DNA from 2 places in the Bacillus sp. NPDC094064 genome. Region 2 is predicted to be linked to the other one. Evidence: a T-box and tRNA genes for the amino acid it is inferred to sense, from the RefSeq annotation. Region 2 holds a T-box; the other holds one or more tRNA genes.

Region 1 (12,677 bases), on a different contig from region 2:
AATATCCTTTAAAGCATGGTCTTCTCCGTACCATAAATTTAAGTTTTTCGTATCAAATACTACTTTCTTTGGTGCAGTCTCGATTTTCTCTTCGTTTTTCACCTGTACATTTACTACCGTTGCTACCATTTGAATTCCCCTTTCATCCACTTCCAACTTATTTTCGATTTCGTAACCATAAGACAAATATATTGATAAAGAGCAACAAACCTAACAAAACAATCATCCCAGCTGCTGCTACGTACTGAAATTCTTCTTGTGGTCTACTCATCCAATTAAAAATTTGAATTGGTAAAACTGTAAACCGATCAAACATACTAAATGGAACATAGTTTGCAAATGCAAGCGCTCCGATAACTAACAGCGGTGCCGCTTCTCCAATTGCTCTTGATAGGGCTAACGTACACCCTGTTATAATGCCTGGAAAAGCATACGGCAATACAACTTGATACATCGTTTGCCACTTCGTAGCACCTAATCCATAAGAAGCCTCTAATAATGAACTTGGTACAGACCTAATTGCTTCTTGACTAGCCACAACAACTGTTGGTAACACGAGCAAGCTCATCGTCAGTGCCGCTGCGACGATACTCTCTCCTAAATGAAGAGCATATACAAAAATGGTTAAGCCGAGTAATCCATATACAACGGAAGGTACTCCTGCTAACGTTTGATTATTAATTTCTATTATCTTTTTAAATATGGATTCCTTCGCATATCGCTCTAAATAAAGGGCAGTTCCGACTCCCAATAGAAACGAGACGGGTATAACAATGCTCATAAATAATATTGTTCCTGACAAAGCTGCAGCAATACCAGCTTCTCTCGGATTACGCGAAGCGAAGTTTGTAAAAAAATCTATGGAAAGATAACTTATACCTTTTTCAAAGATTTGAAAAAGCAAAATAAACAGTATTACTATCGAAAACAAAATTGCAATATAAAATGACAATTTGTAAATTCGGTCTTTTAAAAAACGAGATGCCATATTTTCTTGTATTTTTTTTTGATTCAACATTCGCATATTATGTCACCCTCCCAAAACGGCGCATAATAGACTGCGAAATGATGTTCATTATAAATGTAAACAAGAATAATGTTGCACCCACAGCATACATGCTGTAATAAGTAATCGTTCCATGCGGAGCATCACCTAAACTCACTTGCACAATATAAGCTGTTAACGTTTGAATCGAGTGTGTCGGATTGAGTGATACATTCGGTGTGGATCCCGCTGCAATTACAACGATCATCGTTTCACCAATCGCTCTGGAAGCTGCTAATATAATCGCCGCTATAATCCCTGTAAAAGCCGAAGGAAACACTACTTGTTTTACCATCTCAAGGCGAGTTGCTCCGAGTGCTAACGAAGCTTCTTTCGTTCCTTTCGCTACAGCTCTCATCGCGTCTTCAGACAGAGATGCAATTGTAGGTATCAGCATAAATCCAATAACAATCCCTGGACTTATCGCATTAAAAAATTGTAAATCTGGTATAACCCGTTGTAAAAGCGGTGTGACAATTGTTAGTGCAAAAAAGCCATATACAATTGTCGGAATGCCTGCTAATAGTTCTAACATCGGCTTTAATATTTTCCGTGCACCATTTGAAGCATATTCGCTTAAAAATACGGCACAAGCTAAACCGATAGGAATTGCTACGCACATAGCAATCGCCGTTACAAGGACTGTTCCACATATAAGTGGTAATATACCGAATTTAGGATCTTCAAAAAAAGGTAACCATTCTTTCTCCGTCAAAAAGAAGTGTAATGGTATGTTTTGAAAAAACATCATTGTTTCATTTGCTAACGTAAAAACAATTCCAAGTGTCGTCACAATCGACACGCTAGCAATTATTTTTAGTAATAACGGAACCATTCGATTGATTCGCTGCGTTTTTTTTCTTTGTTTTATATTTCTTTCAATCAAATGTTGTACAGAAAATGTAATTTGACTTTTGTCATTATGAGCCAAAGATGAAAACCCCTTTCCACCCTGACATTACCTTTTTATTTCTGTTAACATTCGCAGCTGTTCATTATATTTTTCTTTTGGTAATTTTACATACCCTACTTCTTCAGCAAGGTTACCAACATGCCGAATCATAAACTCCACATAATTTGCTACATTCATTTTATTTCGGATCGATGCATTATTCACATAAGTAAATAGCGGTCTAGATAAAGGCTTATACTTACCTGATTGAATGGTCTCTTTCGTCGGAAATACACCATTTACTTTTATCGCTTTCACCTTATCTCGATTGGCCATATAATAAGCATATCCTACAAAAGCAATGGCATTTTTATCATTCATTACTCCTTGCATAATAACTTGATCATCTTCAGACAAAGAGACTTTTTTTACAATGCGACTTTTTTGTAAGATGACATTTTGAAAATAATCATACGTACCAGAATCTACACCTGGCGCATAAAATTTCACCTGTTCACGTGGCCATGATGAATGAATTTGTGACCATCGCTTCTCTCTTCCATCTTCACTCCACAATAGACGTAACTCGTCTATTGACATATCGTCTACCCAATGATTTTGACGATTTACAACGATCGTAAGACCATCGTAAGCGACTTCAAACGGTGTAAACTGAATGGAGTTTTTCTTCATTTCATTTTCTTCCACTTGTTTCATTACTCTTGAAGCATTATTTATATCTACTTCTCCTTTACTGAAACGATTAAACCCTCCTCCTGTTCCAGATACACTGATCGAAATTTTCACGTTTGGATGCGCCTTTGTGTATTCCTCCGCTACTGCTTCTATAATAGGAAAAACTGTTGAGGATCCATCAACTCTCACTTCTCCCATATCACTCACAGCAAATGCAGTAGTCATGCCAAAACAAAGGAAACATAGCGATAATATGAAAACTTTAATCGACGTACTCATCCATTTCACGTGTTCTTCCTCCTAGAAGTAACCGGAAATAACAGGATTACAGATATAAGAATACTGCTAAACTATTAATTCGGTTTTAATTGTTTGTAAAAGTTTTGTAAAGTTCCACAAGAATCCACATAAGGTGAAATTTTAATCAATAGCGGGCTGTTCATCCACACTGGTTATTAATCCATAAAATCGTTATCCTCCCAGCACACAATATACAAGTATCATTTGTGGGGTTGCGTACTTTTTTCAATCGTTTATACTTGTCCACATTTATTACACGATATGCATAAACTATAAAAAAAAGCACACTATCTTTTCAGATAGTGTGCTTTTTTTACGACTTTTTTATTCATCATCTTGATTTTTATTTTTATTATCTTTTGCATCTTTTGGAGCTTCACCATTTTCTTGCTTTTTCAAATCAAAGTAAGCGTCCATAATGTCACGACTAATATAACCGTTAATACCTGATTTATCATCAACCCAAGGTACAACAACAGAAAAGGCTACTTCAGGGTCTTCAAGTGGCGCATAACCTACCATTGTTAAGTTATATGTCTCTTTGCGCTCACCTTTTGCATTTCTACCATTCTCTTTATCACCGCCATACACGGTTTCAGCTGTACCTGTTTTACCAGCAGCTTTATATGGTGCACCTGTAAAGTATTTCGTAGCTGTACCACCGGCATCATTAAATACTTGTCTAAATCCTTCTTGAACACGTTTAATTTGTGATTCAGGCATATCAATACGATTTAGCACTTTCGGTTCCATAGAATGAACAACTTTTCCAACTTCGTCTGGTTTTGCTTCCGGTTCACGAATTTCTTTCACAACTTGCGGCTGCATACGGTAACCACCATTTGCAATTGTTGACACGTACTGTGCTAATTGAAGCGGTGTATACGTATCATACTGTCCAATTGATAAATCTAATAAGAAACCTGGAATATTATCTGTTTTACCTTTTTGTCCAGCAGATTCATTCGGTAAATCAATACCTGTTTTCACGCCAAGTCCAAACTGTCCAAAATAATAACGCATCGTATCATATGCTTTTTGTGGTATATCTAACGTACCACCTCTCACATATGGAACACCTGCGATATTCATCGCTGTTTTAAACATATATACGTTAGAAGACATTTTTAATGCTGTCAGATCATTAATATATCCCATCGTCTTCCAAGAAGATTTTTTTGGCGTTCCTTTTAATACAATCGGTTCATCAAGTTGAACTGAACCCGGTTGAATCGCACCTGTTTGATACCCTGTAAGCACTGTCGCACCTTTTACAGTCGATCCCATCGGATAAGAACTCGTCATCGTTCCTAACGCGAAATCTTGTACTTTCGTTTCTCCATTTTCTTCCACTAATTGTTTCCCAGCCATAGATAAAACTTCACCATTTTTCGGATTCATCATTACAACGAATGCACGATCTAAAAGAGGTTGTCCCCCTTTATATTTCAATAAATTTTTAGTGATAATTTCTTCCACACGCTTTTGTAATTCCATGTCGATTGTTAAATTCAGGTCATTGCCTCGTTGTCCTTGTGATACATTAATCGTTTCTAAAATATTACCATTTTTATCTGTAATATTTTTCACTTCTGATTTCGTACCGTGCAAGCTATCTTCATATTGCTGTTCAAGATAACTTTTTCCTACTCGGTCATTTCGATTATAATCACGAACAAGATAGTAATCTAGTTTTTCTCTCGGTAAACCTTCATCAGATGTCGACACGCCGCCAAGAACACTTCGGAATAAATCATCATACGTATATTTTCGTTCCCAATCAACATTCGTATCTATACCTGGTAATGTTGCTAGATTTTCACTAATAATCGCATATTCTTCTGGTGTAGCATCTTTTTTAATAACTTGAGGTGTCATTGCATATCCGCCGTCCATCTTACTTCTAATCGCTAGTATTTCTAAATCTTTTGCGGATAATTGATTAATCTCTTCTTCCGTCACACGACTTCGTTGACGTTCGTCTAATTCTTTTTCGTCAATTTTGTTATTTTTCAATTCTTGACGATCTTTATTCGTAATCTTTTCTTTCGCTTCCTCTTTATGCAGAGCAAGCCAATAGTCTTTTTTATCACGATCTGTTAATTTATCTATCGGTACCTCAATCAAACCAGCTAATTTTTCCGCTGTTTTTTGGCGATCTTCCGCAGTTGATCCTTTCATTTTTGTAAATGTAATTGTACGAACAGCTGTATTATCTACTACAGGTCGCCCATAACGGTCAAATATTTTCCCACGCGGGACTGGATTACTTATCGTGGAGTTCTCTTTCTTCTCCACTTCATTCTTATATTCCTCACCGCGAACAATTTGTACATATCCGAGCCTTACAATAACCGCGGAAAACATTAAAAACACGCAAAAAAACAGCACGTTTAACCGAAATGGAACGTGGGTCTTTTTCTTTTGTTGCTTCTGCTTCTTACTCATACAAACCCCCTCTACCAACAGCTATGTAATGTGAAAGGGACACCTTTATACAGGTGTCCTCACTGCTGTCTTACATCTTTTTCTATTCTAGCATAAAATAAACGAGAAGTTAACCTTCTGGTTCTGTTTGATTTTGCGTGTTTCCTTGCGCTACCACACTTGTTTTCCCCGCATTTCCCTCTTCATATTTGACATTTTTAACTGCAAAATATATAAGAAAATGTCCAGCACCTAAAATGCATAATAAGAAAGGTAAGCTTTTTTCAGGTGGAAAAAATAGAACCGCACACAAAAAGCTTAAAATGGAACAAATTCTACCGGCATTTAACCATAATTCTCGGACAACTACATACTCTACACGCCACTCTCTCGCATTTTTCGCTCTACCAATTACGTCATATGTCATTGATCCGTACGGAACGAGTAAAATAGGGTATGCAATCGCGATACATGCCGCATAAATAAGTAACTTTGTATATGTAACATTGAATATAACTAAAAATACGACCGCATATAAAATAATGCCTCCAAGTAAAATTGCTTTTTTTCTCCACTCTTTCTTTAACATACGAGCGACTAAGTAGTAACATATAAATGATACAGTAGAATTTACTAAGCTATATTTCCCTAGCGCGAGCTCACTATCAGTTGCTAAATAAACATATACGGAAATGACAAAAATAAATGTCCCTTCTCTCAACCCCTGAAAAAAATGAGCCCGTGTAATTCTCCCCCAATTTTTATCAATCCGTCGCTCTTTCAATACTTGCATCACTTCATAACGTCCTTCACATTCTCTCTTAGATAAAAAAAAGCTTAAAACGACCGCAATAGCAAATAGCACTAATGAAAGAAAGAATATGACAGTATAACCACTCCATTTTTCCATACGTGAAATTGTATATCCTGCTGCTATTGGTCCAATCATTCCAGAGAAGGATGTAAGGAGCCCGAGAAAACCGTTAAAGAAATCTCTTGTTTCTGGTTCTGTAATTTCAAATGTCAATAAGTTAAACGCTAACCAGTAAAAACCATATCCGATTCCTAAGAGGGCTCCCATTAATAAAATATAGTGAGAAGCGCTTTTTCCCGCTACTAAAACAACGATAAAAAACACAGCTAACGTTCCCACACCTATTCTTAACAAGATCGAGCGATCAATACGTTTCGCAAATTTCCCACCTACAAGAAATGTGAGAGGCTGTAATACAACGCTGGCCAAATTATACAAGCCAAGATTCACATAATTTTGTGTTTGTTTCCATAAATAAATGTTCACAAATGTATTCGATAAAGAAATTGCGAGCGTGTATAAGCCTCCAATAAGGAGCAATAACACTAAATCCCGATTCACTTCAACGTCACCAATTATATGTTTCCACTTCATACACAACTCTCCTTTACTTCATGTTCTAGTCTTCCAAAGACAAGCCCAATTATGTAAAAGGAAAGCATAGAAAAAAAGCTAGGAGCATTCTCCTAGCTTTTTTCTATAATTGTTACAATTATTTTGCTTCTTGGTAACGTTTTTCAGCAGCGTTCCAATCTACAACGTTCCAGAATGCACCGATGTAGTCTGGACGACGGTTTTGGTAATGTAAGTAGTAAGCATGCTCCCAAACATCTAAACCGATAACTGGAGTCTTACCTTCAGTTAGAGGAGAATCTTGGTTTGGAGTGCTTGTTACTTCGATCTCACCGTTATTTACTACTAACCAAGCCCAACCAGAACCGAAGCGAGTTGCGCCAGCTTTTGCGAATTCTTCTTTGAATGCATCGAAGCTACCAAATTTCGCTTCAATTGCAGTTGCAAGTTCGCCTACTGGTTGTCCACCACCGTTTGGAGATAGGATTGTCCAGAAGAATGTATGGTTCGCATGTCCGCCACCATTGTTACGTACTGCTGTACGGATTGCTTCTGGCACTTCATTTAAGTTTGCAACTAATTCTTCAACGCTTTTGTCAGCTAATTCTGCATGACCTTCTAAAGCAGCGTTTAAGTTTGTAATATACGTGTTGTGATGTTTTGTATGATGGATGTTCATTGTTTCTTTGTCAAAGTGAGGTTCTAATGCATCATACGCATAAGGTAAATTTGGTAATTCGTGTTTTGCCATTGTTATATTCCTCCCAGTTTATGTATTGCCACTAATATGCGACATACAACTTCATTCTACCCTAATTGCCATAGGGTGCAAACAAATAAATCACATTGTCTTGCTACCATTAAAGTAGCAAAATTCCCACTTCTTTTCAATTAAAATGCTCATATATTCCGTAAAAAAAAGCTCCCTTCTACAAGGAAGCTTCCTGCTAACGTAATAAACTTATGAAATGGATATGGACCCTGTAGGACTCGAACCTACGACCGGACGGTTATGAGCCGTCTGCTCTAACCAGCTGAGCTAAGGGTCCACAATTATGTATGTAATCATATATAAAATAACTGAATTCCTATCGGATATATCCTTTAAGAAATGTAAGATAAATTTACCATATGCAAAAGAAAAGTGTCAATTGTATTTTTCTCTTTTAAAAGTAGAAAATTAATAAAAGAGAAATTCAGTTCTCTCTACTATATGTAATATAACTTGAGATTCCCTAGATTCGTACGTTACAATGATTTTATACATACATAAAGGAAGTGAATCTATGTCCATATTTACCCAATTCGCAAAAAGTGTATACTCACCTAAAGATATGGCGCTATTCCGTTTTCAAAAAATCGGTAAAACCATTTTGTATATTATGCTACTTTGCTTAATTACTACTATTCCAAGAACTTTCTTATACGGTAGTCTTATCCAGGATGGTGTGAGCATGGTAAATCAAGTCATCGATAAAGATTTACCTGATTTTAAAATTGAAAATGGCGAACTAAAAGCCGATATTGATCAACCTATTGAAAAAGAAGAGGGAAATGCACTTTTCGTATTTGATCCGAATTCAACAGACTTAGAAAAATACCAAAATAAAACAGGTTTATTTGTTTTAAAAGATAAAGTAGTCTCTATGGGAAATGGTCAAACACAAACGTATTCTTATAACGATTTGTTAGGTGCATCGCTTGAGAAAAAAGATCTACAAGAATTTATTTCTTTATTCGATAATATTTACCCAATTTTATTATTTGTTATCGGATTCTTAGTGTACCTATTCCAATTATTCATCACTTTTGTAGGCGTGACTTTACTTGCGTTCATCGGTTCTGCCATGAGCGGTCAACGTAAACTATCCTATAAACAAGTTTGGACGCTAACCGCATACAGCTACACAATCCCAACCATTTTCTTCATGATTATGGATTTATTCAAGATCGTCGTACCTGGGGCAACGTTCATTTATATCGCAGTTGTTTTAATCGTTCTATACTTAACGATTAAAGAAGTTCCAAAACCGAAAGAAAAATAAAAGCGTTAAAAAATGCCTAAATAGGCATTTTTTTTTTGGACAAGCATATATTCCTAGCAAAGGAGTGAAGAATATGAAAAGATTAGGTATATTCTTATTCGTGCTTGTTCTCGGCTATATATTTTATTACGACATAAAAATCGGCACTTTACCGATGTTAAGTTCATATAAAAAAACAACCTCTGCTCAAACTATAAAAAAAGAAGACACAGATACAAAACAGGATAAAGAGAATAAAGCAGAAAAAGAAACTGATGTAACTTATAAAACAATCGAAGTAAAAACTGGTGAAACAGTCCTCTCGATTACAGAACAAATTAATAAGAAAAAAATCCCTTCTATTGAAAAAGTAATTGATGACTTTAAACAATTAAATAAAAGTACATCTGCTACAAAAATACAAATTGGAAAGTCTTATAAATTCCCGTTATATCAATAAGCGATCACTTAATCCTTGTCAATTACATAAAGGCGCTGATACAATAGTAAAAGTGAAACCGAGCACTTCGGTTTCTATAGCCCTGTATCACGTATACTATCATTGATATACGGGACTAAATAAGAAACTTCTTTTATAAGGAGAGCGATCTATTCGTGAATGAAATGACTCATCGTACAAAAACACGTCCAGTTAAAGTCGGTAATTTAACAATTGGCGGTAATAATGAATTAATTATACAAAGTATGACAACAACAAAAACACATGATGTTGAAGCAACAGTTGCTGAAATTAAACGTTTAGAAGAAGCTGGCTGTCAAGTTGTTCGTGTTGCCGTTCCAGATGAACGCGCAGCAGATGCTATTGCTGATATTAAAAAACAAATCAACATTCCACTTGTTGCTGATATTCATTTTGATTATCGTCTTGCTTTAAAAGCAATTGAAGGTGGCATTGATAAAGTACGTATCAATCCAGGTAACATTGGCCGCCGCCATAAAGTAGAAGCCGTTGTAAATGCGGCAAAAGAGCGCGGTATTCCAATTCGTATCGGTGTAAACGCTGGTTCATTAGAACGCCATATTTTAGAAAAATATGGATATCCAACTGCTGATGGTATGGTTGAGAGTGCACTACACCATATTAAAATTTTAGAGGACTTAGATTTCCACGATATTATCGTATCTATGAAAGCCTCTGATGTTAACTTAGCAATCGAAGCATACGAGAAAGCATCTCGCGCTTTTGATTACCCATTACATTTAGGTATTACAGAATCTGGAACATTATTTGCCGGAACTGTAAAAAGTGCCGCTGGTCTTGGAGCAATCTTAAGCAAGGGTATCGGAAATACACTACGTATTTCATTAAGTGCTGATCCAGTTGAAGAAGTAAAAGTTGCGCGTGAACTATTAAAGTCATTCGGTCTTGCATCTAATGCAGCAACACTTATCTCTTGTCCAACTTGTGGCCGTATTGAAATTGATTTAATTAGCATCGCTAATGAAGTAGAAGAATATATTTCTACACTTCAAGTACCTATTAAAGTTGCAGTACTCGGTTGCGCTGTAAACGGTCCTGGTGAAGCTCGTGAAGCTGATATCGGTATTGCTGGCGCACGTGGAGAAGGATTATTATTCCGTAAAGGGAAAGTCGTTCGTAAAGTACCAGAAGAAACAATGGTAGAAGAACTGAAAAAAGAAATCGATGTAATTGCTGCTGAAATGGCTGCTGAACGAGAAAAAGAAAAAGAAACACAAGAACAATAAAAAGAAGGTTGCCCACAATATTTGTGAGCAACCTTCTTTTCTATGCAAAAAGCTCGTCAGTTATATAACCGACGAGCTTTTATTTTGCACATTTGGGACAACGACCGTATATTTCAAATTTATGACCGGTTACTTCATAACCGTTAAAATCTTTATTCATAAAATCCATTGGACAGGAAGTAATTTCTTTCGTACCACCACAATCCAAGCAAATAAAATGGTGATGATGTTCCATAATAGAACATGTAAAACGAAAATGTTTTTCACCATTTAATTCCGTTTGTTCTAAAACACCAATTTCAGCAAAAACCGTTAAGTTACGATAAATCGTATCAAAGCTGAGTCCTGGGTAATCATCTTTCATATGTTCTAAAACATCTTTCGCAGTTAAATAACGATTATGAGCTGCGAATAATCTGAGCATCTCTTCCCTTTTCCCCGTATGTTTGTATCCTTTTTCCTTCATTAGGCGTAAAGCTTCTGCTAGATTCATACCTATCCCTACTTTATGCAGTTTTTTTCTTCTTCCATAAAATTGCACCAATCAAAATAAGAACTGCTATCACAACAATTGTACCACCTGGTGCTAGATCAAGTTGATACGAAGCAAACATTCCACCAATTACTGCAATTTCACCAAATATAATGGAAAAGAAAATTGTTTGTTTAAATCCTTTAGCAATACGAATACTTGCTGCAACTGGTAACGTCATTAAAGATGATACGAGAAGAACACCTACAACACGCATGGATACTGCAATAACAAGCGCAACTAAAATAATAAAAATAAAGTGAATCCACTTTGCACTCAAACCGGTTGATACAGCATATTCCTCATCAAATGATAGTAAAAACAACTCTTTGTATAATAAACTAATCGTTGCAAGTACAACAATTGCTACAATACCAATAATAATTAAATCTCCACTTGTAACAGCACTTACACTACCAAATAAATAACTAAATAAATCTGTGTTAAATCCATTTGCAAGTGAAATGAAAATAACACCGATTCCCATTCCCGCTGAAAGAATAATTGGAATCGCTAATTCTTGATAATGCTTATATACAGTTCGTAATTTTTCAATTAGTAACGCTCCACCTATCGAGAAAATCATTCCCATATATAGAGGATTTAAAAATCCACCTGTGAAAATTGTTTTTTCAAGTAATAAACTTGCAGCAATACCTGATAACGTCACATGACTCAATGCATCTGCAATAAGCGACATGCGGCGAATCACAACAAATACACCGATAAGCGGCGCAACAAGTCCTATTAAAATCCCCGCATATAAAGAGTTACGTAAAAAGTCATATTGTAAAAAATCTTGTATCATCATATCCTCCCGTGATGCTCATGTTCGTGTTCTAAACGGTGAACATGATGCCCATATAAGACGGACATTTCCGCATCTTCTAACTCTCGGAATTTCTCTACATTACCATGGAAATGTAGATGTTGGTTTAAGCATGCAACATGTGTTACCTTCTCGGTAACTGCTCCCATATCGTGTGTAACAAGAATTAACGTGATGCCCAACCTTTTATTTAAATCCTCTAATATCTCGTAAAAGCTTTCTACATTTTTCACATCGATCCCAACAGTAGGCTCGTCCAAAATAAGCAATTGTGGATTACTTACAAGTGCGCGAGCAATAAATACACGTTGTTGTTGCCCACCAGAAAGTTCTCCAATATTCCGTCCTTTAAACTCACTCATACCTACATCAGCAATTGCTTTTTCTACTTTTTCCTTATCATCTTTCGTAAAAAAGCGAAAAAGACCTTTTTTCGAAACAAGTCCCATTGACACGACCTCAAAAACTGTTGCCGGGAAACCTGAATTAAAACTACTTGCCTTTTGGGATACATAACCAACTTTATTCCATTCTTTAAACTTCTTACTATCAATACCAAATAATCGAATGCTTCCTTGCTTTGGCTTTAAGACACCCAATAAACATTTAAGTAACGTCGATTTCCCTGAACCATTCGGCCCAACTAAACCTAAAAAAGCTCCCTTCGGAACTTGCAAATTAATATCTTCTAACACGTTGCGATCTTCGTATCGAAACGTTAATCCTTCTATTTCCAATATATTATTCATAGCATCTCACCTATTTTAATTCAGAATCATTCCGATTTATATCTATTTGAATTATAGTACAGCTTATT
Region 2 (12,677 bases):
ATTTTGTTTTTAAAGATACAAAAAAGTAAATGGAATGTGGATATATTCACACTATCATTGATATCACCTAATTTACTCATACCAGTTCTTAGAAAAATAAAAAAGTCGTGGCTTATAAAATACCACGACTTTTTTATTTTAATTCGTACTAATTCCTCTTGCTGCCCAAATACGATCGATATCAGCGGCATGTTGTCCGCCATATAAAAGAGCATCCGCTTGCTTAATTGCCTTCGCACCATCACGGAATTTCGCATTTGGTGTTAATGACCAATGTGATTGTAAAATAATTTTTGTTGCTACATCACGGCCAAAAGCTTGTGCCATTTCGTATTGGCCTTGTGCCCAAATTTCCCCATCATCATGTACTTCATTCGTAATATCTTTCGGATACACTTTATTATTATCTAATCGGCGTAAGCACGTTGGATCTGAACTAGAATATGCAGTCGCATCCCATTCTCCAACACATGCTTTTCCGTACCCTGTAGTCGACACTGCATCTTCATAAGTAGCACCTAAGAAGTCACCAAACCCTTCTCCCATCGCTCCACCTTCTGGTGAACTACCGAATCCAGGTACTTGATTATCTTGAATTGAATGTCCATATTCATGTGCAATAATACCCGCATCTTCTGCATCATCCACTCCGCCAGTACCGAAAGTTAAAGCTTTCGTTGATGGAGAATAGAATGAATTATCATCTGTTGTACCATTTACATTCACTTTAATGGAACGATTGTTAATATTTTTGAATCCTAGCCCTTGAATGTAACGTTGTAATGTATCAATATGATAATATGACATAACATCTTCAAAGCTATCATTCGCGCGTGTATAGTTAAATTGTAAATTTGTAGATTTTGTCTTCGATTTTGAAGAAATTGTTACATACTCTCCAATTAAAAACCCTGTACCATCTAAACCTTTTAAAGTAACTGTTTTCAATTGATTCGTTAAAGCCGTTGAATCTGCATCTTTATTATCCTTTAACCCTGCCAGACTACCACTTGATACGACAGGATTAGGTAAAAATACTTTTCCAGTTCCTTCTACTTTTCGGTTTATATCAACTTTTTTAATTAACTTTCCATTTTCCGCATCAACAAATGTTTCCCATGCACCGAATGGATTATTAGAATGGACTACAACTTTATATACTGGAATAGCGACTCCATCTTCAACAATATATCCGAATTCTTTCTCTGTAGGAGCCCATAAGTTTTGCTCACTTTCCCCTCCAACATACGCCATTGATTTTTGTTCTGCATCTTTTTCACTAATCTTTTTCGTTATTTCCTTCACATTTTGAACAGGCTGGTAATCAGACACAGCAAGTACTCCTTGCCCCTGTCCATTAATAGTAACTGTTATTTGTTTTGAAAATACAGGAGCACCGTTAACTACTTGTTGGAATCGAACATATGAAGCTACTGACGTATCCGTTGTAGAAATATATTGTAAATCTGAAAGGTCTGGCTTTAATCCATATTCCGTAGCATGTCCTTTCAAATATTCAATTGCTTTCTTTTGCGGTGAATATGCTTCTAGCTTTACTTGTTGTTTTTCCAATGCCGAAACAGTAGAAATTGTCCCCATTACTAATGGTACAGTCATTGCCATTGCCACCATTTTTTTATTAAACATGAAACCACTCCCCCTAATAAATTGAAACCTTTACCCCATTCCTATAAGGCTATTACTGTCCATAAGTAACGAAATAAAGTGAATCTACGAGTAATTCTATACGAGCAAATCTATTACCTTTACATTTAGGGGGAGTGGAATTTTCTCAATATTTATGTGTAAAAGGAGCAAAATACTGTAGAAATATATTTCTTTCCTAACCATACAAAAAGGAAGTTGGAATGATTCCAACTTCCTTTTTCTTTAATTTGCCGCGTTTAATTTAATGCGAACTTTCGTCTCACCTAAAGATAGTTCATCGTCTTCATTCGTTAAGCGATCAAATGTAAATTGCTTAACGAGTAAGTTTTCTTCCAACAAACCTTTATGATTCGTTAACGTTTTTTGTAGTTCTTGCTCTGTATCAAGAATAACATCCACACGTAAATTAACCGGTAAATTCAACTGCTTACGATATTCTTGAACGGCGCGAATAAATTCACGTGCTACCCCTTCTTGTAACAATTCTTCCGTTACATTCGTATCTAACATAACCGTATATTGCCCGTTAGTCGTATTAGAGAAGCCTGATTTTGCAACTTTCTCAACCAATACATCTTCAGCTGTTACAACTACTTCTTCCCCTGACGTAGCTTGATATACCGCTTTTTCAGTTGAGACAAAGCGCTGTACTTCTTCTTGTGACAATTGTTTTAACCAGCCATTTACTGCATTCACATTTTTACCGAACTTCGGCCCAGCTGTTTTAAAATTCAGCTTTAATTGATAGGATGTATACTTCGTTTCATCGAGTTCCACATGGAATACTTTTACATTTAGCTCATCCATTACGATATCACGATAAGATTCCCAATCGATATCATTCTCTTTATGCTCAAGTAATACAAGTTCTGCTAACGGCTGTTTTACTTTTAAAGAATGCTGATTACGGTTACTTCTTCCAAGTTCAACAACTTGTAAAACAGCATCCATTTCCGCTTCTAATTTCGGCTGAATAAGTGATTCATTTACAACTGGATAATCTTCTAAATGAACGCTTCTGCCTTCTAAATTCAAATGAATATCTTCAGCGACAAATGGTGTAAATGGTGCAATTAATTTACTAACTGTTACAAGCACTTCATGAAGTGTGTCATACGCAGCTGCTTTCTCAGCATTCATACCAGATTCCCAAAAACGAGTACGTGAACGCCTTACATACCAATTACTCACTTCATCTACAAGCGCCGCGATTTCACGAGCTGCATTTGTAAACTGGTAATCATCCAGTGCCGTTCTTACCTTTTTCGTTGTGCTATGCAATCTTGACAATACCCATTCATCTAATTTCGTCCGCTTTACGTCATACATTTCGTTCGGATTATAACCATCTAAATTTGCATATAAAACGTAGAAGCTATACACATTGACTAACGTATCTACAAATTTAGATTTGGCTTCCAGTACTGTTCTTTCAGAAAAACGTTTCGCATTCCATGGAGCACTATCAACGAGTAAAGCCCACCGTAGCGCATCCGCACCAAACTTCTCTACTAAATCAACAGGATCTAGTGCATTGCCTTTACTTTTAGACATCTTTTGTCCTTCTTCGTCTAGAACATGCCCTAGTGATAACACTCGCTTATAAGGCACTTTTCCTGTATATAGTGCTGACACTGCTAATAAACTATAAAACCAGCCGCGCGTTTGATCAATGCCTTCTGCAATAACATCCGCTGGAAACTGTTCTTCAAATAACTCTTTATTTTCAAATGGGTAATGATATTGTGCAAACGGCATGGAACCACTATCAAACCAAACATCAATTACTTCAGGTGTACGATTCATTGTACTTCCGCATTTTTCGCAGCAAACTTGCACTTCATCTACATATGGCTTGTGCAATTCTAAATCTTCAGGCGTTTCTTTCGTGCTATGTTTTCTTAATTCAGCAATACTTTTTGGCGCAAATTGATGATCACAGCTTTCACATTCCCATACGTTTAATGGTGTTCCCCAATATCTATTTCGGCTAATATTCCAGTCCACCATATTTTCTAAAAACTTACCGAATCTTCCATGTTTCATATGATCTGGATACCAAGTGACAGAATCATTATTTTGTAAAAATGTATCTTTAATTGCAGTTGTTCGGATTAACCAACTCTCTCCTGCATAATACAGTAACGGTGAATCACAGCGCCAGCAATGTGGATAGCTATGTTCATACTTTTCTTTATGATATAGTAACCCTTCCTTTGCCAAATAACGAACGATATCAACGTCACAATCTTTTACAAACTTACCTTTCAAAAACGGTACTGCTTCCGTATACTCACCTTTTTCATCTACAACATGTAAGAATGACAATCCTTCACTTTGAACGACTTTATAATCGTCCTCGCCATATGCTGGAGCGATATGAACAAGTCCTGTACCACTATCTGCCGTTACGAAATCTGCTCCGATAACGCGGTAGCCATTTGTAACTTCTTTCATCGGAAATGGTGCTGTATACGATGTGTTTACTAATTCTTCACCTTTATGAACAGATAATACTTCATAGTCTTCTTTTAATACATCTTGTACACGTTCTTTCGCAACAATGTATACATGACCTTCTTGTTTTGCTTTAACATATTCCATATTCGGATGTACAGCGAGCGCCACATTTGCTGGAAGCGTCCAAGGTGTTGTTGTCCAACCTAAGAAATACTCATTTTCACTATCTTTCACTTTAAACTTAACTGTTGCGCTTAAATCTTTTACTGTTTTATACCCTTGTGCAACCTCATGTGAACTAAGAGATGTTTGACAGCTTGGGCAGTATGGTGAAACTCTATGCCCTTTATACAATAATCCTTTTTCATGAATCGTCCCTAAAATATGCCATACACTTTCGATATAGGGATTTTCTAACGTAACGTATGGATCATCCATATCTACCCAATAACCGATACTTTCAGTGAATTCACGCCACTGCTTCTCATAAGTAAATACACTCTCTTTACACTTTTGAATAAACGGTTCAATGCCGTACTCTTCAATTTCATGTTTACCCGAAATACCGAGTTGTTTCTCAACACCTAATTCTACAGGTAAACCATGTGTATCCCAGCCCGCTTTTCTTAATACTTTATAGCCTGCCATCGTTTTATATCTTGCTACTACATCTTTAATTGTTCGTCCAAGTGCATGACCTACATGCGGTAATCCATTCGCCGTTGGTGGCCCTTCATAAAACACAAAAGATTGTGCGCCTTCTCGATTCTGAATTGATTGCTCGAAAATGCTTTGCTCGTTCCACTGTTTACGAATACGTGTTTCTCTCCCTACAGCTGACTCTTTTACATCTACTTTCTTCATCTACAATCACTCCTTTTGAATGTTTTAAAGCACACAAAAAACCCGTCCCTATAAAGTAGGGACGGGTTTACCCGCGATACCACCCTAATTCTATTAGCTATTCACTAATAGCACTTAGCAACGTACTATCATACGTGTTCTTTGTAACGGTAGACATCCGTCCGAGCTTACTTATGTTCAGCCTCGGCTCCTCGGAGATGATTTTCAAATAACGTCTGAACACCGGCTTTCAGCTATACACCGGTTCTCTGGGGAACAGTTCATTATTTTACTCGTTCTCGTCTTCAGATTTGTATACTTTGTTAAAAGCTATTCTATGCCATTTGGCAATCAATTGTCAACTAATTCGAAATATATATTTAATTATATCCTTGCTTAACCATTCCTATACAGTTACTTCTCAAGTTCTCGTATTCCTGCTAAATCCTCATCTTTCTCGATAAGCTCCGCAAAAAATCCAGTTCCATCTTCCCGAATTACAATTTCAAGCTCTTGTTTAGCCTCTTCATGTCTGTTTAATTGAGCTAAGTAACAAGCGTGATCATATCTTGCTAACAAGTCTGTAGCATCCATAGTTAATACTTCACTTGTTATTTTTTCTGCCTTTATCGTTTGTCCAGCCCCATGATATGAAGATGCTAAAGAAAGAAGAATTGCCGTATCGTTTGGATGATGTATAGAAGCGCCTTCTAATAAGTGAATTGCCTCTTCAAATCTCTCTTGACTTTCATACATTTCCCCTAAAGCAAGGAATCCTCTATTTACAAACGGTGTTTTCTCCGTTAATTGTAAATAAATCTTTTCTGCTTTTCTTTCTTCTCCGGCTTCAAAGAAAACATGTGCTTGTAAAAAAAGAGTATCATAGTCATCTGGTAACTCTCGAACCATTTGCTTCGTTAGTTCCAAAGCATCTTGCAATCTATCTTGTTCTTCACACTCGATAAAAAGATTTACTAGTTGCTTCGCTACATCATAATCCCATTTATTTTCTAACGATGTTTCCAAAACTTCTATCGCTTCTTTATTCATCGCTGCATTCTCGTAAAATTGTGCAAATCGCTGCGCTGCCATACTATTTTTCGGATTTAACTTTAACGAAATTTCATATAATTCAATGATTATTGTTATCATTGAAATTTCTTTCGCACGGTTTTTCATACGATAAAACGCTCTCGTAAATATAGACTTTTTCGGTTGTTCATTTTGCTGGCGTTCAATCCACATTTCAGTAACCGCAGCTGCTGCATACATAAATGCCGCACTTCTTTCTGCTTTTTTCACTTTCAATGTATGCAAAAAATCACGTATGTTAGACAATTTCTGATGTTGTTCTACTGCTTTCACATAAACATCAAAAATACGTTCATTACCTATATCTTGTCGCATGACTTTCATTGCAACTTCCATTGCTTTTGCATCTCTTTTTTTCACCAATACATTCGCATAATGATATAGAACTTCCGTATGTTCCCCATCTAATTGTATCGCTTGCTCAATTTGTTCTTTTTCCTTATCTATTTCATTCATTGCTCCATACACATATGCGATCGCATCTAATCGCCATATTTCAGGTACTTCTCCAGCTAACCGTTCTAATTCCGCTAGCAACTCTTCCTGTAATTCTACTTTTACTGAAAGCTGCGCCAAGTATTCCATATTTATATGCAATGGTTCCTCTTTCATCGCCTGAACCATATGACTTTGTTCCTTTGAATGATTTTCTTCTTTTTCATATATTTCTGCAAGCTGTAAATGTACACCTACGAAATTCCCATCAAGCTCTAAACATGTTTCATACGCTTGTTTTGCTTCTGTCAATTGCCCTAATGCCATAAGTGTTTCGCCAATTCGGTAATAAGGTAATGCCGTTTTCTTTTGTTCTATTGCCTTATTATATCTTTTCATTGCTTGGCCGTACTGTCCAATAGATTCATATAAAATACCTATATAACAACCGTATTCACTTACTTCATTTCTTTCTTTTTGTAACGTTCTTAAAAAAGCTATACCTCGTTGTACAAACACAGTTCCTTTAATTCGATTTACATATTCATCTAATGCACTTGCTACACTATAATCTCCCTGCTTTATACCACTCTCTAATTTAACCAATGCTAATTTTAGTTCTTCCTCATTCCCGCCCAGTTCGATTTCTGCATCCCATAAAACCATCCCAGCATTCATAAGGAAATCTTGACTCTTTTCAATTTGTTTTTCGATACCGAGAATATATTGTTTCGCTTCTTTATATTGCTCTTTTGCCATATACACTTGCGTAATTCCGAAATGAGAATAAACATCTTCATCATTTTCTTCTAAAGCACGCTCATACAATACTTCTGCTTCTTCTAAACTATCATTCTGAAAATGATAGTCACCTAACCTTACGTAAAGAGATGCTTTATCATCACAATTCTCAATACCTTTTAATAAAATTTCTTTCGTACTTTTATCATCCTTCAAATCTGATTCGTATATTTCCGAAAGTTTCGTATAAATGTAAGGTGCATTACTATCCAAATGAATCGCTACTTTAAGCCCTTTTATCGCTAAATGTAACTTCCCTAATTGATGTGCACATCTCGCTCGCTCATACCATACATGCGCCTCACTTTTATACTCTTTTAACAAATCATTAAAGATGTCATATGCTTCTTCATATCTTTCTAAATCGATTAATATTAAACCGTGATTCGTTAACGTGAATCTTTCAGGACTACGCTCTAAAGCAACTTGAGAAAACTGCAGCGCATTTTCACATTTATCGATATACATATAGGATAAAGCGAGAAAACTCCAAGCAATCGGCTGATCTGCGTCCAATTGTAACGACGAACGAAAACTTGAAATTGCTTCTATATAATTTTCTTGTTCAAATGCATATCTTCCATTTATCAAATGATACAAAGCACGATTATTTTTCTTCTCAACACTTGTCAGCATTTGCCCAGCTTTCTCCATTTCTTGAAGACGGATAAAGCACTGGGCACCATGTAATTTAACAAAATCCGAGTTCGGAAACTTTTCCGTTAACTTTTCTATACAATTAAGAATAAACTCTTTATCTACTTCAACATCTAGATGTTTAATCGTATATAACCACGTATTCGGATTATCACTCGTCTCTTTTAAAAAGTGTACTAAATGACTAACCCCCTCTTTATCGTGTTCATCTAAATGATCTGTAAGAGAAAAAATGGATTTAAAATACTGATTTTCTTCTTCACTTAAAAACGATAGTTGTTCCTTCTTTTCTTTCGGAACAAACGTGATTGCCAAACAACCTGTATAACGATATTTCTCTTGCAATTTACTATATTCCACAAGAACTGGTTCTATAAAGTTTGGATCTTGAACATAAAAAGCTTGTAACGTATCATCATATCCAGATAGTACTTGCACATGCGAAGCATGCTCAATATCTATACTTAATAAAACGGGAATTCCTCGGTCAAGCAGTCTCTTATAGTTTTCCTCATTCCCTTTGAAATAACGATATTCATAACCTAATCCTTCTAAATACGAAACAGTATCCGAAAACTTTGAACCTGTCATATCAAAAATAAACTCTGCAATTTCGTCTTGTGTATGTTTCTCTCCCCAAATTTGCAACATCATTTCTAAGCTTGTCGGAACACAATAATTATCCTTTTGTACAATAGGAACTATCGGCAGGTGAACCTTTTTTCCATCTCGATTTTTTTCTAAATTATGATACAAGGATTCTTTTAAACTTTTTTCTTCTTTTAATAACTCCTGTAAGTTTACAAGTTTATTCATTTTATACAGCGCTTCTGCACGTAAATGAATAAAGTAAGCCTCATAAGCATGATAAGGAAGCTGACGATTAATATTATCTATTACCGCTAACATCTCTTCATATTGCCCTAAATCTAATAAATACTTCACCTTTTCAAAGTGAAAATATGGTACTTGCGGGAACTTTACAATCGCATCATCAATTAGCTGTAATGCACGTTTCTGTTCCCCTTTATTCGCATATAACTGTGATAATAAATAGGTAGATAACTCTTCACAATCTTTATGCTGCATGCCGGCTATAAATTGTTCCTCTGCTTTCTCCCACTCACCTGTATGCATATAGACGTAGCCCCATTTATCAAAAACCGCACGTGTACTGTACTCCTCTGCTTTTTGCATATAGATTAGCGCTTCTTCATTTCGTTTCATTTCTAACAGACATCGTACTAACGTAAAGTATGTTTTCGCTAAAAAATCGACATCTATTTTTTCTTTATTACTCTCTTCTAAAGAATCTTTTAACAACTGTTCTGCTTCAAGAATTTTCCGCTCATCAATTAACTCGTCACAATATAAAGAGAGCGTTCTCATATTTGGGAATTTTTTATAAGCGTAGCGAATGAGGAATGAACTGTATTGGTGCATAAGCCCTTCATCAGTAAGGCGAATTAATATATCAAACTCCTCATGTGAAGGAATATTAGCAAGCCACTTTTTCACATAAGATATAGTATTCGTTTCTTTTATATATGAAATTTCTTTATTTATTTCCTGTAATCCATCTACAAATCTCTTGTCTTTCAAACAAGCTTCTAACTGCTTAAAATCTAGCATGCATTCACCTCGAATTTATATTTATACTGCTACTTGCTTAGATTTTACACATCATATTGTAGGTATTCAACTATAATCTCTTATAATGAGTGGTATTATTTAATATTATTCTAATCCATAACAGAATATAGTAAAAATGTTTGTTTTTCTCTGTATTTTGTTTGATTTTATGAAATAACGTAACATGTAGCTCTTATCTTTCAAAAGGTGAACTCTATATATAAAATTATATCGGCGATTTTCAAAATATATCAGCGATTATATGTCGAATATCGACTTACCAACATTAAACGACATTATTTTCACTTATCAAATTCCAAATCTGCAAAAACACCGTAATGATCACTAGGAAACACACCAGTTGAAGTTAGTACCGAATCCCCAAATATAGATACGTTTTCAATCGTAGGAAATTCAAATGCGGCATTTTCTTGTATCATGATCCAATCGTATCTTTTTTCTTGCTTTACATAGCCTTTTAAATTCAGATTCTCTCTATAATCTAAAGTTGGTTGAGCTATCATGTTCTCTTCGATTTCTTTAAACTGAGCTACATCTATCCAATGCTTCCGAATTAAGTATTGATGCACCATTGAATATGGATCATCATTAAAATCGCCACATAATAATTCATAATTACTGGCTCTGTTTTCAATCCAATTATTCACAGTGTTCATTTGTTCTTGTCTTATCCTACTAGATTTCCAATTTAAATGAACATTCGTAACTCCGAACTTCCAATCTTTATATTTAAATGTGATTCGAATGGCACAATAATTTGATTCCTCTATATCAGTTTCCCAAATTGCTTCTTCAGCTATAATAGGAATTTTACTAAAAAAAGCTAGTCCTTCATCTGGAGAATCAGGGTACTCTTTAAATATACAAAACGGATATCCAGTTTGATTCGCTATATACTGGGCCACATTTTCCTTTGATTTCAAATTAACAGAACTTCTAACTTCCTGTAGAGCAAGAATATGCGGAGAAATGCTTCGAATCTCCTCACAAATAGCTTCTAACCTTTCAAACCAAAGACTCTCATGGTTCCATATATTAAAGGTAGCAATCCTCAATAAAGCGCTACCTTTTAACATACTATTTCACCATATGTAATTTTCATATTCGGAGTATATACTAAAGAAGAATGTAGATGAAATGCTTTAAAAAATCGTAGTTCAGCTTCATATTGAGCTAGCGCATCATCATATGTTAATTCCCTGGCCATTAAACGTTCTATAAATTGCTGTTTATCTCCTAGATTGCCCGCTATTCCCTCTTCTTTTAACGAATGATACAAATCGTTTTTATCTTTGTGATGTATATTAGAGTCTAAAAAATTCACTTTATCGCTCACTCTACACTCAATATTTTTCACACCTAATTCACTTAAATACATCGGTATTTTCATGCCGATATTGCCATCTTTACCACTTCTCTGCGTGTCACTTTCAAATAATTTCTGTAAAATGCCTAGCTGGATAATTTTCGATTGGCTCTCTCCATCTAACACGTATGAAGACATATTTGAAATCCAATGTGGTTCAAAACAGATTATTTTACCACCATCCTTAATTGACTGTATCATTTTTTCTAGCATCTTTTTTGGTGAGTTCATATGTAATAAGAAAGCATGACAGATTGCTATATCGTATTTATTTTTTAATTCAATTTCTGTAGCATCTCCTTCAATAAATTCTGATTCATATGGAAGTGAACGAAATAACTCTCTTGCTTTAGCTATTAATGTTTCCCCGCTATCAATACCTGTATACTTTGAGCCCTTTGGAAGTAAAGGCAACAATACTAGGCCTAAATAGCCGTATCCACAACCGTAATCAACAATATGTACTGGCCCAGAGATCTGCCAAACTGTATTTACTAAAAAACTTAAATAATCGTCATTGTAATATAAGTCTCTCGTGTTTTTTAAATATATCAGTTTACTATTCCAATCGTACGTTTCCAATGTCTATTCCCCCTTTATATACAACACAAAAATAAAATTCTATTTATAGAAGACATATTCCTACACTTGTGTGGAATATTTAAGCCAGTTAATCATAAATAGCAAAATTCTAAAGCAAAAAGGGCTAGTGCATCGTTAAAAATACACTAACCCTTTTTACTTTGAAGAAAGATAGATCAATAGAAGCTTAATCATTACAATCACAATCTAAACAATCAGTACAATCTAAATCGCCGCAGTCGAAATTTCTTCTTTTTTTGCTTCTTTTAAGATAATAATATAGCACGCCAATAAACAATGTGCACATACCAAAAGCTATTATTGCTTCTGTATATTTCTCGTGCATGATAAAACCAATTCCACTTCCTCCTGAAATGCAAATTAGAATTAAATAGATCCAGAACATCTAAGTAGCTACCTCCATTAATATACGCTTTAAGAAAGAATCCATATAATGCTAGATGAAATGAGTAATCCCATCCCATTACCGCTTAATATACCGGTAGTTACTCTTAGCAAATTTGTGCTGCTTCTCCATTTCCATTTTTGGGTGAATCCATCAATAAGTAACGGAATTTGAGCGCAAATTGATAGTATGATTGCCATAGGAAATGAAGGTGTTATGTAAAAATAAATTGGAAACAGTAAAATACCAATAAGCATGCCCGTACAACGCGTACATAAAGGTATGTACTTTTGTAGTTTAAGGAAACTTCTTTTAGATTTTCTATGACAAGGAATTTGTAAGATAAAAGTTCGAATCAATATGAATCACCCTCTCTAAATAGATTTTAATTGATTTTGCAAAAAAATTATATATCAATAAAAAAACAAACCAGGTTCATACTAGACCCGGTTTGTCAGTTTACTACTATTTCACATCTCCTCAGGAGCACCCACCCCAAGTAATCGTAATCCTTCTTTTAATACAACCGTCACAGCATACACTAATGCCAGTCTACTATCCTTTTCTTCACTCTCTTCCAATATACGCACATTTCCATAATATTTATTGAACGATTGTGCTACATCTAATACGTATTTTGAAATAATGGATGGCTCATTTTTGTTACATGCTGCTTCAATTACTTGCGGGAATTTGTTTAGTAATTTTACGACG

Evidence for each region. A T-box is a leader RNA that pairs with one kind of tRNA and senses whether it is charged. The one in region 2 lies ahead of ileS (isoleucine--tRNA ligase), so its partner is inferred to be a tRNA-Ile.
Region 1: it encodes a tRNA-Ile, which carries the amino acid that the T-box ahead of ileS (isoleucine--tRNA ligase) is inferred to sense. The anticodon was not compared.

What each region holds. Positions count from the first base shown of each region.
Region 1 covers NZ_JBNNUI010000009.1:67,228-79,904, reverse strand. The annotation lists gene pstB (phosphate ABC transporter ATP-binding protein) at 1-129, opposite strand, end outside; gene pstA (phosphate ABC transporter permease PstA) at 158-1,024, opposite strand; gene pstC (phosphate ABC transporter permease subunit PstC) at 1,026-1,976, opposite strand; gene ACQKNI_RS19780 (PstS family phosphate ABC transporter substrate-binding protein) at 2,004-2,921, opposite strand; gene ACQKNI_RS19775 (peptidoglycan D,D-transpeptidase FtsI family protein) at 3,258-5,381, opposite strand; gene ACQKNI_RS19770 (MFS transporter) at 5,491-6,768, opposite strand; gene sodA (superoxide dismutase [Mn]) at 6,887-7,498, opposite strand; tRNA gene ACQKNI_RS19760 (tRNA-Ile) at 7,723-7,796, opposite strand; gene yqgB (protein YqgB) at 8,034-8,792, shown strand; gene ACQKNI_RS19750 (hypothetical protein) at 8,866-9,231, shown strand; gene ispG (flavodoxin-dependent (E)-4-hydroxy-3-methylbut-2-enyl-diphosphate synthase) at 9,396-10,499, shown strand; gene ACQKNI_RS19740 (Fur family transcriptional regulator) at 10,579-10,992, opposite strand; gene ACQKNI_RS19735 (metal ABC transporter permease) at 11,006-11,839, opposite strand; gene ACQKNI_RS19730 (metal ABC transporter ATP-binding protein) at 11,839-12,609, opposite strand.
Region 2 covers NZ_JBNNUI010000006.1:283,540-296,216, reverse strand. The annotation lists gene ACQKNI_RS16170 (hypothetical protein) at 1-29, shown strand, start outside; gene ACQKNI_RS16165 (M36 family metallopeptidase) at 139-1,647, opposite strand; gene ileS (isoleucine--tRNA ligase) at 1,891-4,992, opposite strand; T-box leader at 5,047-5,286, opposite strand; gene ACQKNI_RS16155 (tetratricopeptide repeat protein) at 5,386-9,588, opposite strand; gene ACQKNI_RS16150 (endonuclease/exonuclease/phosphatase family protein) at 9,891-10,685, opposite strand; gene ACQKNI_RS16145 (class I SAM-dependent methyltransferase) at 10,679-11,557, opposite strand; gene ACQKNI_RS16140 (hypothetical protein) at 11,745-11,963, opposite strand; gene ACQKNI_RS16135 (DUF2085 domain-containing protein) at 11,993-12,322, opposite strand; gene argS (arginine--tRNA ligase) at 12,434-12,677, opposite strand, start outside.